Regions from separate parts of the Paraburkholderia nemoris genome, predicted to be linked through region 1. Evidence: riboswitches for the same ligand, from Rfam matches in the RefSeq annotation. Region 1 holds a riboswitch; the other holds the start of a gene.

Region 1 (7,055 bases):
ACGCTGTGCATAGTGCGCAGGCGGCCCTGACGGAGCAGTCCATGTCCATGCAAGCAAGCGCGTGCCGTGCACGTTCATGAGTTCGATGCGCGTCGGTTTTTCAGTCAGACCCTCTTCACGAAAGCTGTGGGCATCGTGCTCGATGGTGCGCGCAATGTACTGCAAGCCGAGATCGCGGACACTATGGCGGGACTGGGTGTGTGCGAACGCGCCGTCGATGGCGACCTTGCCCGACACGATACGCAGCGCGCCGCCCAGATGACCGACGATGCTGTCAGGATCCCGTGTTTCGTCGTAGAGAATTTCCTGTCCCGCATGGGCGCCATCGGGTAGCCATTTTGCGTAGACTTTTCGAGGGGTATCCTGGTAGCGGACAACCATGTGATCGGGCCGATCGGACCATCTTCCGGATATCCGCTCCTGGCGGAACATCCTGTATTCGCAGGCGTCGTCGGGAACCATGTCGAACCTCGCGTACTCGACGAAGGCGTCCGGATTCATTGCGTCCATCAGCGAAAGGATCTGAGCGTCGGTGAGGGACAGAAGCGAGCGGCTTTCAATCCACGTTCGCAACGAAGCCGCCTGGTCGCGAGCCGTGAGACACCGGAACCGGTTGACGTCCACTCTCACGGTATCCGACGTGGTGACGTCGGCGCATCCCGCCGATGGACCGGATGAAGCGCGCGTAATCGGGTTGGTCGATTGGGCGTGAGCGCCCATTGAGACAAACAGGCACGTCAACGCGAGCGCACACAGCAACGTCCGCGCGCTTGCCTGCCAAGCTGCGGCAGGCAGCGTGCTCCGGCTTGCTGGATGATCGGAAATACGTGCTCCGCAAAGCATCATGGGTTCAAACCGCCGCTGGTTTCACGGCTTCTGAACGCCCGCCCGAGCATGCTGCATGCGTCGATCGCCATGGCTCGCAATTGCGCCTCTGAGACGAGGCCAGTCAGCGCGCATCCCGTCCCCTGACTCTCCCAGTAAAACGTGCTGCGATTGCCGTCACGAAACAGGCGGAATGCCGTCGCGTCCTTTGGAACCACTGCAACGTACATCGTGAGCCGGGCGCCGGCCGTGTTCTGATACATGAACTGCGCGGCAGGGCCCGACTCGCCGGGCAGCAGGCGGCCGCCAATCAGCGCATAGCCATATTCCCGAAGCGAAGGTACCGACAACCGCTGACCGAGGCGCCGTGACAGCCAGTCGACCAGATGATCGCGTTGCGGCGCCGCTACCTCCACGGGGTGGCGTTGTTCAGGCGCATACACCGCGAAAGCGATGTCGGCGCGCTCAGCGAACACGGGTGGATCGGCCGCGAAATTCGCCGACATCCAACTGGGTGCCGAGCCGAGCACCACGCCCATCGCCACGCACGATGCCGCCACGCCGGCCTGCTGCCACCATGGCGTGCGGTGGCGCACGACGATACAACGCGCATCGTCCAGCGTGCCTCCAAACAGCGCTGTCAGCGCGGCTTTTTGCGCGCGATAGTTCGCCACGCGCTCGGCAGCCCGAGGGTAGGTCGTCAGCCGAACGAGCGCCGTCTCGTACTCCGTGGCGGACAGTTCATCGTCAACAAACGCCGACAGCGGCCGCAAATCCGGGTCGCCCAGGCCTCGCCTCGTTCGCTCTCCATGGTCGTTCATGGCTCGTTTCAAAACTCCCCCAAGCGGATGCCGCGTGATGATGGAATGTCGCGCAGGGCGCCACGCATCATTTCTAGCGTCAACGCCCCAAATAAACGTACGGCGGGGCCGCTATATTCCATCAGGAACTGCGTGAAAGATGGAATAGATGCCCCTGCAAAATCGTTTAGACGACATACGAACCACCGGCAGACTTCGATGAGCACTCGACAACAGCACGTCATCCGTTCTGTCAGCGCGGGGCTGCTAATTGCATCCGTTGCGTTTTTCGCTGGCTGCGGCACGGGAAGCACGGGCGGCATGATGTGAGACGACACGACACACGCTCAACCGACACCGCCCGTGCATAGGTCAGAGCAGCTCCGCCGTGAAGTCCCCCGCAGAATGGCTGCGGCTGGAACCGGATGAACTCGCGCGAAACAGCGCGGTGAACTCCTCCGCAGGCAAAGGCCGTGAAAAAAGATAACCCTGTCCAGTCTGGCAAGACCATTCCCGCAGGAGCGTTGCCTGCTCACTCGTTTCAATCCCCTCGGCCGTGACGGACAGTCCAAGAGATTGCGCCATGGAAATCACAGCGCGAACGATCGCATCGTCCTCGGCGCTCGTGCCAATGCCCTGAACAAAGGATCGGTCGATTTTCAGCACATCCAGCGGCAGCCTGCGAAGATAACTGAGCGATGAATAGCCCGTACCAAAGTCATCGATTGCGATTGTGACGCCAAAGTCCTTCAGCTTCTGGAGCGTCTCGATACTCCTTTCGGTATCCCGCATGATCAGACCCTCCGTGACCTCCAGTTTCAGCGAAGCTGCCGCGATCTGAGCGTTGGACAGCGCCGCGGCCACGTCGGCAACGAGGTTGGGATCATCGAACTGCCGAGGCGAGAGATTGACGCTAATCTGCAGCGGTGGTTCGGTTGGGAACTCCCGTTGCCAGCGGGCGACTTGCAAGCAAGCCTCTTCAAGTACGTATCGTCCGAGCGGAATGATCAGACCGCTCTCTTCCGCAATCGCAATGAACTCGGACGGCGGCAACAACCCTCGCGTGGGATGCTGCCACCGCACGAGCGCTTCCATTTCCCGGAACCCTGCCTCCTGAAGCTGCATGATGGCCTGGAAATACACGCGTAGATCGCGATGCTCGATCGCGTAACGCAGGTCCGTTTCAATCTCCAGCTTCTTGACTGCTTCAGCGTGCATGTTCTCTTCGAAAACCACATAACGGCCCTTTCCGCCGTTCTTGGCTCGGTACATGGCAACGTCGGCGTCCCGCAACAACGTGTCCGCATCGCCGCGGCCGCGGCCCGCGTGCGCGAATGCGAGCCCGACGCTCGCGCTGACGATGTACTGCTTGTTGTCGAGATCGAACGGTTGACTGAACTGCGCAAGAATGTTGTCCGCGACCAGGGTCCCTTCGCTCGTCGCTTCACTTCCCAGGTGTTCCAGCAGGATGACGAACTCGTCGCCGCCCAATCGCGCGACGGTATCAGTCGGGCGAACACATCCTTCAAGGCGCTTGGCCGCTGCGATCAGCAGCCGGTCCCCTACGTGATGGCCGAGACTGTCGTTCACCCGCTTGAAGTTGTCCAGGTCGATGAAGACGACGCCGATCATCGCATTACGCTCACGCGCGCGAGCTTCGGCCTGGCTAATACGATCGAGCAGCAGTGCGCGGTTCGGTAACGATGTGAGCGTATCGTAGAACGCCCGTCGCGCGAGCTGCTCCTCGAAGTTCTTTCTTTCGGTGGTGTCGCTCGCGGTCGCGACGATTGCGCCGACGGCCGGTTCGTCGAGCAGATTCGTCAAGGTAAGCTGAATATAGCGCCACGCGTCGCCTTCGCCCCGAGTACGGATCTCGATGGATTTTGTGGATCGAGCGGTCGACGACACGGTCTCCAACAGGCCCTGCAACGTGGGGCGGTCGATGGGATGAATCGGATCGAGCAGACTGGTGCCGACGAGTTGGCCCATGTTCTTCAACGGGTCCGGTCTTCGCGTCGGCGCCTCGTAAATCACAGTCCCGTCGACGTCGGAAACGAGTATCGCATCCGACGTGTTGGCGACAAGCGCCTGCAGCCTCTGTTCGCTCGTGCGCAGCGCGTCCTGGGCCGCTGCATCCACGTTCTTGCGAATGCGCCGCAGCATCTGAAGAAACAGCAGCGCAAGGCCCACGCCGATCGCTAGCACTACAGGGGTCGATATCAGGACGATCCGTTGTACGGCAACGAGCCGTTCGAGTTGCTTCGTCGCATCGTCGCGGTGCTGTGCCGCAATAGCGAGAACCTTCTGCTCGATATCGTCGAAGAGCGGATCGGCCGAATTCTCGTCGATCTCATTGGCTCTCGCGATATCGTGGTCGTCGACGGCCTTGAACATCGGCTTGACGAACGATCGATACTTCGTGTGCTTCTCCAGCAGGCCGCGCAGCATCGCGCTGCTGTCAGGCTCAAGTGCCATTGCCTTCTTCAAAGCTGCGTCGAGTGCTTCACCGGCCTCGCGGTGCTCGCGTAGAACCTCCGGGCGTGGATCCAGGAAGTACTTGCGTTCGGCCGATTCCTCCCACGCAACGCTATAGCGAGCTTCCTCGAAAGCGTTATCCGCCTCGTTGGCGGCTTGCGCGGCAAAACCGGCACTCAAGCTTTCGTACGCGCCCCAGAAGGCCAGGAGCGGCACGCTCAACAGAACGAGGACAAGACCAAATACTGCCGTGCGCCGCGCGGGGGGCACGTTCGACGACGTCTGCTCGACTTGGTCTGCACTTGTGTTGCGCCGCCACAGGTATCGACGCCTTTGAGTGCCCTTCTGTCTTGTCACGATTGCTCCGATGTGGAACAGCACGTCGACGAGGTGACCTGTTCGGGCAGGTCGGCGGAAGGAAACTGAAAGTGTCAGTCCGCCCGTAGACGACGTGCGCATCCGGAAGTCGTAATCCGAAGCATCGCTCGGTTCGTTCGTTGACTCCGAACCGAGCAAATGACGGACGACTCCGATCCCGGTCCACGTTATGTCGGACCACCGCTTATTAACGGCACGCTCCGGTTTTTTCTAAAGGTCTCGCGTGGGTGGACTGCAGTGCGCGCGTCAGCCGCGAACTAGAACAGCGGATGCGCTTGCGGATACAACGCGGTCCTGAGCGCGAGGCCACCGAGGACAACGAAGATGATGGCGGCCAGAATGTGGACCGCCTTTGTCGGCAGGCGATCGGCGAATTTGTGTCCCAGGTAGATGACGGGCACATTGGCCAGCATCATGCCAAGTGTCGTACCCGCAACCACACCGAAGAACTCGTGAAAGCGCGCCGCCAAGGCAATCGTGACGATTTGGGTTTTGTCGCCCATCTCGGCGAGAAAGAACGTGAGTGCGGTTGTGCCGAACACACCCATCGAGTTCTTCGTCAAAACCGCATCGGCATCGTCCAGCTTGTCGGGAACGAGAATCCACACTGCCATCACGGCGAATGACGCGACAACAGCCCAATTCAGAATGCCCGGACTCAGAACGCTCGCAAGCCATGCGCCGAGTGCGCCGGATGCACCATGGTTGATGAGCGTAGCGGCAAAAACACCAAGGATGATGGGAATGGGCTTGCGATATCGCGCTGCCAGAACCAGGGACAGAAGCTGAGTCTTGTCGCCGATTTCAGCAAGGCCGACCACACTGGTCGAAATGAGGAAGGATTGCATGGGGGTTGTTGTATCCGGGCCGCGCAGAAAAAACGCGATGACGCGCATTCCGGCGACCCGGTTAGGTCGGAATGCGAGTCATCGGTCTTGCCAGGCATTTAGCTGCGCACGCCATAGCGGGTCTCTCGACTCGCCAAGTATGTTGACGTGCGCCCTCGAACATGGCGTTCGAGGCGGCTACTCCCCAATGAGCAGGCGCGATTCTATCGCGCGATGTGTTGCAGAGGCAAGTCGCCACAATAGCGTTTTTCGCAACCGAGCATTGCTGCGCGCGCCGATTATTACGAATGCCTTTCTTTCCACGTCCATAGACCTGGACCGCGATGCGATGGCCGAGATTCACGGTGGCCGCATGAAGATCATCGGCCAACATGCCAACGGCGCAATAACATCACGGGCGAGCGTTGCAAATCGATCCAACTCGGCCACACGCCGCTAGAGAACAAACGTCTGCCACGGTACCGGCAGTGGACACTGGCCCGTAACCCGCAAAATCGATCGCGACTATCCAGGAAACGGCTACCTGAGAGTTCACCACTATCCGCCCGGCTTATTGCCGGTCGAGGCAACGTTTGCGAACCCTCTTCACACTTGTACGCGCTGGATGGCTCCAGCGACCGCTCGTACGGCAAGCAGGTATCCATCGACGCCGAGGCCGCATATCACGCCGCGTGCCACTAGCGAGATCAGCGAATGTCGATACTGTTCATCCCGCTGATGGATGTTGGTGATGTGCACCTCGATCACCGGTTGGCGAATCAGCTTGACTGCATCCAGCACGGGTATCGACGCAAACGAAAATCCCGCTGGGTTGATGACGACGGCCGCATCCTTTTCGAAGGCTTCCTGCAACCAATCGACCATCACGCCTTCGTGGTTCGTCTGGCGGAAATCGCATTCGAGGTCGAGCTCGGCCGCGAGGGCTTCAGTACGTTCTTTCACCTGAGCAAGGGTCGTCGTACCGTACAGGTGCGGTTCGCGCTTGCCGAGCATGTTGAGGTTCGAACCGTTCAGGACATAAACAAGTGGTTTCATCTGCATTGCCTGCGTTTCAGTGAGAATGAGATTGGGTGGGCGCGTGCCCGTGTGAACCAATGACTTCTTCGGCAGAGTCGACCCGGTTCATATCGATCCCAAGCGTTTCGGGCGCGGTGAGGATCGCGATGAGCGAAATGACATTGAACACGACGCACACTGCGATGACGCCCCACGGCGAGCCATTGCAAAGGGCAAAGAGCCAGACTGCAAGAACCGGCATCGGACCGCCCGCGACCAGATTGGCGCCGGTATAGGCAAGCGCCGATCCCGAGTAGCGCACGTTAGTAGGGAATGCTTCAGCAAATGCAACCGGCTGGATGCCGCTCTGAAATTGGGTGAAGCCAAGAAAGAAACCCATTGCTGCCAGCATGGGCACGAAACTCTTCGTATCAAGAATCTGAAAGTACACGAACAGCATGAGCAAGGTTGCGGTGGAGCCGATCGCGAGCGCTTTCTTGCGACCGATACGGTCACTCAGCATGCCGCCGGCCAGCGCGCCGACGATGGCGCACACGTTCGCGCCCATCAACAGCAGGAAGCCCGTCTGTTTCGGCACACCCAGCGTTTTCGTGACATAACTTAACGAGAACACAACGATCAGATAGAAGATCGCTGCAGGGCCGCAGAAGAACAACATCCATCGCAACACCGTTCGCCAGTGAAGGCGCAGCGCATCGCGCAGCGGACTGCC
Region 2 (7,055 bases), on a different contig from region 1:
GGGCGCACCATTTCTGGTCGAGTTTCAACGCGATTTCCCCCTGTTTTTGCATCCCTGTTCATCCGAGCAGTTGTGTCGCGAACGACAGCGGTCGTCACGACCGTCTGCCTTCCGCTTCATCTCACCCGATCACACCCTGACCAACAGCTTCCCGAGATTCTTCCCTTCGAACAGGCTATTCAACGCCTGAGGCAACGCGTCAAACCCATCGACGTAAGTCTCCTGATAAACGATTTCACCGTTCTTCACCCATGGTGCGACGGTCTGCAACATTTCATCCATGCGGTGTGTGAAATCGCGCGCCAGAATCCCCTGGATCGTCGCGCGCTGAAACAGCATGTGCTGCAGGAAGCGCGGCGCGAGGTCCGGCGTGTCCAGACCCCCGTCGTATTGAGCGATCGCGCCGCAGATCACGATCCGCGCGCGGCGCTTGATCAGCGGAATCACCGCATCGGTGATCATGCCGCCGACGTTGTCGAAATAGACATCGACGCCGCCGGTCGCCGCCTGCAGCGCCGACTGCAAGCCTTCAAGTGTGGGATGCGCGCGGTAGTCGACCGCGCCGTCGAGTTTCAGCGTGTCAGTCAGAAACGCGCACTTGTCCGGGCCGCCGGCGATCCCGATGACGCGGCACCCGGCGCGCTTGCCGAACTGCGCGACCAGCGAGCCGACCGCGCCCGCCGCACCGGACACGACCAGCGTGTCGCCCGGACGTGGCTTGCCCGCTTCCATCAAGCCGAACCACGCGGTGCGTCCCGGCATGCCGAGCACGCCGAGCGCGGTCGAAACCGGCGCCGCGTCGGGGTTCAGCTTGGTCAGCTCGCTGTGATGGCACTTGGCGTACAACTGCCAGCCGCTATAGGCCGACACCCAGTCACCCTGCTTGAAAAGCGGGCTCGCCGACGCCACCACTTCACCCACCACGCCCGCGCGCTGGACGATCCCGAGCGGATGCGGCACGTCGTAAGTATTGCGTTCGTGCTGCTGGATCCGAATGTACGGATCGACGCTGACAATACGCGCCCGGATCAACACTTCATTCGATGACAAATTGTCGTCGAGCTCGCTTTCGCGCAACTCGTAATGCTCGTCGCCAACTCGTCCTTCCGGACGCTTGACGTAAAACCACTGGCGATTCTGGTAGTTCATGTGAAGACTCACTGCTGTCGTAGACGGTGAGTGATCTTACCAGTGGGGCTATCGCACGCTTGCGAGGCTGATGCCACATCACCGGACGGCCGTAGCAAAACCAGAGGGCGCCGACGCATGCGCCAGCTTCCAAGCTTGTTGAAAGCCGCCCGTCCCGTTAGAATCCCCCGGTCACTGGGGAGTAGCCTTCCTTCATCCATTGAAGGAGAGCGCGTCAACATACTTGGCCTGCGGGTCATGGCGCGTTCGACCGGGTCGGTTTGGCGAGACCATTGGCGCACTGCTTCGTTCTGGTCGGACGGGTCGCGGTGCGTCATTGGTTCGTCACTTACGTCCGACCGCGGAGTTGCCCTGTGAAACATCGTTGCGCCCTGCCAGTCTCCCCACTTGCCGGTCCGTTGTGCCGCTTCCCCTTTGCATTTGCAGGGGGCGACGTATGACCGGTCTCCTGTTCGAACTCGCCATCATGCTGGTCGTCATTCTGGTGGCGGCCGAGCTCTTCACCAATGCACTGGAACATCTCGGCGAGCGTCTGAAAATCTCCGAGGGCGTGACGGGTTCGCTGTTCGCGGCGGTCGGTACCGCCTTGCCCGAAACGCTCGTCCCGCTGCTCGCGATTGCGGGCGGCACGACCGATAGCGCGGTCAATCAGGAGATCGGCGTCGGCGCGATTCTCGGCGCGCCGCTCATGCTCTCTACCCTCTCCACCTTCCTGATGACGCTGGCGATTCTCGGTTCGCGCGGTGCCGGCGGCTGGGTCACGCCGGAACGAACGGGTTTCACGCGAGATCTGAACTACTTCCTGTGCGCCTTTGTGCTGGCGGCCGCGGCGATGTACGTGCCGCACGAACAGATGATCGTGCGGGGGCTGTTCAGCGCGGCGCTAGTCGGTGTGTACATCACGTACGTGGTGATGACGTTCCGTGCATCGAACAAACTTGTCGACGCCGGCCACGGCACGGAGGCGCCGGGCAGGATGCTGCTGTCGCGTCTTGGCTTGCCCACCAATCTCGCGACCATTGCGGTGCAACTGGCACTGGCGGTTGCGTTGCTGGTGTGGGGCGCGGAAGGCTTCATCCACGGTGTGCGGGGCGTGTCGCAGGTGCTCGGCGTCTCGCCGTTGCTGCTGTCGCTGCTGATCATTCCGATCGCCACCGAGTTGCCGGAGAAGGTCAACAGCATTCTGTGGATTCGCCGTGGCAAGGACACGCTGGCGTTCGGCAATATCACCGGTGCGATGGTGTTTCAGGGCACGTTGCTGCCCGCCATCGGGATTCTGCTGACGCCGTGGGCGCCGCGTATCGAAGTGGTGACCGGCATCTTGATCACGCTCGCCGCTGCCGCGTGGCTGCGGATCAACGTGCGCGAACGTGGCGTGCCGGTGTGGGCGCTGCTGGTGTGCGGCGTGCTCTACGCCACTTATCTGGCGATTACGCTGAGCCGCTGAGCGAGTGATGAAAGACCAGGAAGGCTGCGGTAAAAGCCGCCGAAGCGCGGCCTTCCCAACAACCTGCCCTTAATTGGAAGGTGCCGCCGCAGCCGTTGCCGTGCTATCCGGCTTGAACACCGTCTTCCAGTCATCCTTCATATCGACGACGAGCCAGCCTTTCGCGCCGGCTTCGTCCAGCCCCTTGTCGAGCTTGCCGCTTTTCGCCGCGCGGTCGTACGCATATTCCCGTTCGCCGTCGGTGTGATGCAGCAGCGCAGCGAGGCGCGGACCGTCGCCGGCCGAGGTCCATTCGAGCATCGGCACGTCGCCGTCCGCATTGCCGAACGCGATCACCGGACGCCGGCCGATCGCGCGGTCGATGGCAAGCGGTTTGGCCGCGCCGTCGACGAGCGTGTCGACCTGCGCAAGCCGGGTCAGCGCTACGGCGCTGTTCGTTTGGCTGTACTTGTATTTCACGGTGCTGCCGATCACCTGCTCGGGCGGAATGCCGTACACGCGCTGCGCGATGTCACGGACGAACTCGACATCGCTGCCCGTCACCAGATAGGTCCTGAAGCCGTTGGTGCGCAGATAGGCGAGCAACTCGAGCATCGGCTGATAAGCGAGGTCGGCGTACGGGCGGTTGAAGCGCGGGTCGCTCGCTGAGTCGAACCATTCGTGCGCGAGCGCGGCGAATTGATCGCTGGTCATGCCGGCATGCGCCGCCGCCAGCAGCTTCATCGAGCCAGCGTCGCCGCCCGCCGCGATGCTCTTCAGATTGCCTTTCAGAATCGAGCGGAACGGTTCCTGCCGTTTCCATTCCGGATGCCGCCCGGCCACGGTCTTCACCCGTTGCAGCGCGAACACCAGTTGCACCGAGGCGGGTTGCTCCGGCCACAACGTGCCGTCGTTGTCGAATACGGCGATCCGGTCCGCGCGCGGGATGAAATCCTTCGACTCGGGTGTGGTGACCAGCGTGACGAAATCGACAATCGAGCGTTTGGTCGCGGAGTCGTTCCACGACGCGAGGGTTGCGGCGCTCGACGCGCCGGCCGGCGACTCGCTTGCGTCGCGGTGTGGCGTAACGGTGCAAGCTGAAAGAACCAGAACGGTCAAAGCAATGCAATACCGGTGCATCGTGCGAATCATGAAAGCCTCATCAAAAGCGGTGGGTCAAACTTTAAGCGAGCGCAAGTCTAATGGGACACGACGATTGTTGCAGCCCATTTTGTTGCTTTTCGGAGCGACGACGTGAATGCCGGTAATTGTCAAATGGCGTATGCCGCTATGCGGCTTTTTATGCAACAAGCAAACAAATGCTCAACATCGTGGCAAAAGTGTGGAATAAAAATGGCGGCAACACTCTAACTCCGTCCGAAATTGCGTAACTTTCTATCATGTTACAAATTTATCTCTGTAATCTCTTGAAACGTTTGCTACCATTCCGCCACAACACTCCCAGATTGTGAATTTCTTACCTCCGCATGCGTCGTTTGGTGCGGCGTCTCTTGAGTCTGAAAGGAGCGTCCATGCAAGCCCTGTATCCGGCCGTACCGTCTTTCCAGCTTGTTCGAAAGACTTAGCGCGAATTAATCGCGCCTCTTATCCGCTTTGCATATTTCCCCGGTTGCGCGTGGCCGCCGGGTGAGGCGAACTTACGCCTGCGACTAGTTCGCGTTAGTTCGACACAATTCGAAAATATGAATGCCATTGCTCTTGCTTTATATGCATCGGGCAAAAGAATGCGTTCGCCTATAAGAAATGCCCATAGACGAGGTGCGGGAATGGGTTTTAAAAGCGTGATTGGGTCGGCAGCGTTATACGCCGCCTCGGTGATCTTGTCGCCGGCGTTCGCTCAGGCATCGGCCGACGAAGCCAATAAGAGTAATAACCCGCTTAATCTGGCAGCCTCATTCAACATCCAGAATTACTACACGCCGAGCGTGTTCGGCGCGAGCGCACACACCAACGATCTGCTCTTGCGTCCCACCGTGCCGATCGGCCCGAACAGCCTGATCGGCGTGCCGGAAATTTTCCGCGCCACGGTGCCGGTCAGCACGCGGCCCGATCCGAGCGGCGGCTACAACACCGGTCTCGGCGACCTGAATCTATTCGACATCTTCCTGCTCTCGCAAGGCGACGTGCAGGTCGGCGTCGGCCCGCTCGTGACGATGCCGACTGCCACGGACCCCAGCCTCGGCACCGGCAAGTGGCAGGCCGGTCTTGCCGCTGTCGCTGTCAGCGCGACGAAGGCGCGGCTCCTCGGCGCCCTGGTGCAGTGGCAACACTCGTTCGCCGGGCAAAGCAGCCGGCCCACCACGCAATCGCTCACCGCGCAGCCGTTCGGCATCTTCAACCTGCCGGGTGGCTGGTACATCCGCTCGACCGGCACCTGGACCTTCGACCTGCAGCATGGCAGCTATTACATCCCGGTCGGCCTCGGTGCCGGCAAGGCGTGGAAAGGCGGCTCCACCATCTACAACGCGTTTATCGAGCCGCAATACTCGGTAGCGCATTCCGGCGCCGGCGTGCCGAAGTTCACCATCTTCGCCGGGCTGAACATGACCTTCGGCAAGTAAGCACAAAAACTAAGCATAGAAACAGAGGGCTTAACTCATGACCTTGTTCAAACGCCTGCCGATCTGCGCAGTCATCGCGGCTTTGTCACTGACCACCTTGCCGCATACGCAAGCCGTCGCTCAAGCTAGTGCCCCAACTGCGGCGACAGCGGCAGTCACTGCCTCGCCTGAAGAAGCGCGCTCGATCGCCAAAGACGCGTTCCTCTACGCGTATCCGATGCTGTTCAACTACAAGACGCTTTATGAGCAGGCGATCGATTCCAGCTCGAAGTCTTATGTGGGCGGTTTCGGCAAGTTCCGCAACTACTCGCATCCGTACGGTCCCGAGAACAAGGACATCGTCACGCCGAACAACGACACGCCGTACTCGTGGGCGTGGCTCGATCTGCGTCGCGAACCGTGGGTGCTGACCGTGCCCGCAGTGCCGAAAGAGCGCTACTACGTCTTCCAGTGGATCGACCTGTACACCTACAACTTCGCGTACGTCGGTTCGCGCGCCACGGGTAACGGCGCGGGCCACTATCTGTTCGCCGGCCCGAACTGGCACGGCGATACGCCCAAGGGCATCGACAAGGTGTTCCGCTCCGAGACCGACCTGATCCTGACGCTTGGCCGCACGGCGCTCAACGGCGCGAGCGACGTCAAAAACGTCGAGGCGATCCAGAAGCAATACAGGCTCACGCCGCTGTCCGCGTTCGAACATACGGCTGCACCGCCGCCCGTCGCGAAGCTCGATTTTCCGAAGTGGGATGAAGCGAAGGCGACTTCGGTCGACTTCATCGCCTATCTGAACTTCATGCTGCAGTTCACGCAACCGCCGGCGCCGTCCGAGCAGGAATTGATGGCGCGCTTCGCGAAGATCGGCATCGCGCCGGGCGCGCCGTTCGATCCGGCCGCCTTGCCGCCGGAAACGCGCGCCGCGCTCGAAGCCGGTGTCGCCGACGGCAAAACCGCGTTGGCCGACGCCGAAAAACACACCACCGGCTCGTTCAACCTGTTCGGCAGCCGTGCGGATCTGAAGGACGACTACACCACCCGAGCGGTCGCGGCGGCGATGGGGATTTACGGCAACACCAAGGAAGAAGCGGTGTATGTCGGCACGCGCGTGAACAGCGAACACGCGCAGCTGCTCGGCTCGCAGCCGTACGTGCTGCATTTCGACAAGAAGGACCTGCCGCCCGCGAAATTCTTCTGGTCGATGACGCTGTACGACCTGCCTGCGCGCCATCTGGTTGCGAATCCGATCAACCGTTACTCGATCGGCGATCGCACCAAGGGGTTGAAGTACGGCGCCGACGGCTCGCTGGATATCTACGTGCAGAACACGTCGCCGGGTGCGGACAAGGTGTCGAACTGGCTGCCGGCGCCCACCGGTGCGTACACCCTCGTCATGCGCATCTACGGCCCGGACGAGAAGGTGCTCGACGGCGACTGGAAATTCCCCGACCCGCAAAAGCGCTAAGCCGCGCATGGACGAACCTGAGGACAATATGAATAAGAAAACCGCGACATGGGTCACGGCTGCCGTGCTGGCGTCGGTTGCTGCACCCATTCTGGCGAAGACGCAGCAGGACCAGCCTGCCCACGCGACGGCCACGATGGCGTCCGTGCCGGGCCCGGTAGCCGGCTACGCGATCTCTGAAGAATACGCACGGCTGGTGGCGCGCCAGACTTACTTCTGGGCGTGGCCGATGGTGAACGTCTACGGCCGCCTGCTGGCAATGAAGCAGGTCCCGCAGCCGGGTCTGAACGGCGGCATCGTGCCGGTCGCGCCGCCCAATCATCTGTCGATGCTGCGCGACTACATTCAGCCGCAGGAGCGATTTGTTGCGTGTCCGAATCAGGACGTGGTCTACGGCTCCTCGATCCTCGATCTGAATAAGACGCCGGTGGTCGTG

What was found. Region 1 has a riboswitch for manganese ahead of KHO33_RS18385 (TMEM165/GDT1 family protein). Riboswitches for the same ligand answer to the same signal wherever they lie in the genome.
Region 2: linked by a shared signal. The riboswitch ahead of KHO33_RS16115 (sodium:calcium antiporter) and the one ahead of KHO33_RS18385 (TMEM165/GDT1 family protein) in region 1 are both predicted to bind manganese.

The regions. Positions count from the first base shown of each region.
Region 1 is NZ_CAJNBO010000011.1:77,877-84,931, forward strand. It holds gene KHO33_RS18370 (DUF1571 domain-containing protein) at 1-573, opposite strand, end outside; gene KHO33_RS18375 (anti-sigma factor family protein) at 843-1,646, opposite strand; gene KHO33_RS18380 (putative bifunctional diguanylate cyclase/phosphodiesterase) at 1,998-4,457, opposite strand; gene KHO33_RS18385 (TMEM165/GDT1 family protein) at 4,736-5,326, opposite strand; yybP-ykoY riboswitch at 5,337-5,524, opposite strand; gene KHO33_RS18390 (type II 3-dehydroquinate dehydratase) at 5,912-6,361, opposite strand; gene KHO33_RS18395 (MFS transporter) at 6,378-7,055, opposite strand, start outside.
Region 2 is NZ_CAJNBO010000009.1:153,170-160,224, reverse strand. It holds tRNA gene KHO33_RS16125 (tRNA-Arg) at 1-10, shown strand, start outside; gene KHO33_RS16120 (NADP-dependent oxidoreductase) at 130-1,149, opposite strand; yybP-ykoY riboswitch at 1,314-1,485, shown strand; gene KHO33_RS16115 (sodium:calcium antiporter) at 1,586-2,596, shown strand; gene KHO33_RS16110 (HAD family hydrolase) at 2,666-3,727, opposite strand; gene KHO33_RS16105 (hypothetical protein) at 4,363-5,157, shown strand; gene KHO33_RS16100 (DUF1254 domain-containing protein) at 5,195-6,619, shown strand; gene KHO33_RS16095 (DUF1254 domain-containing protein) at 6,648-7,055, shown strand, end outside.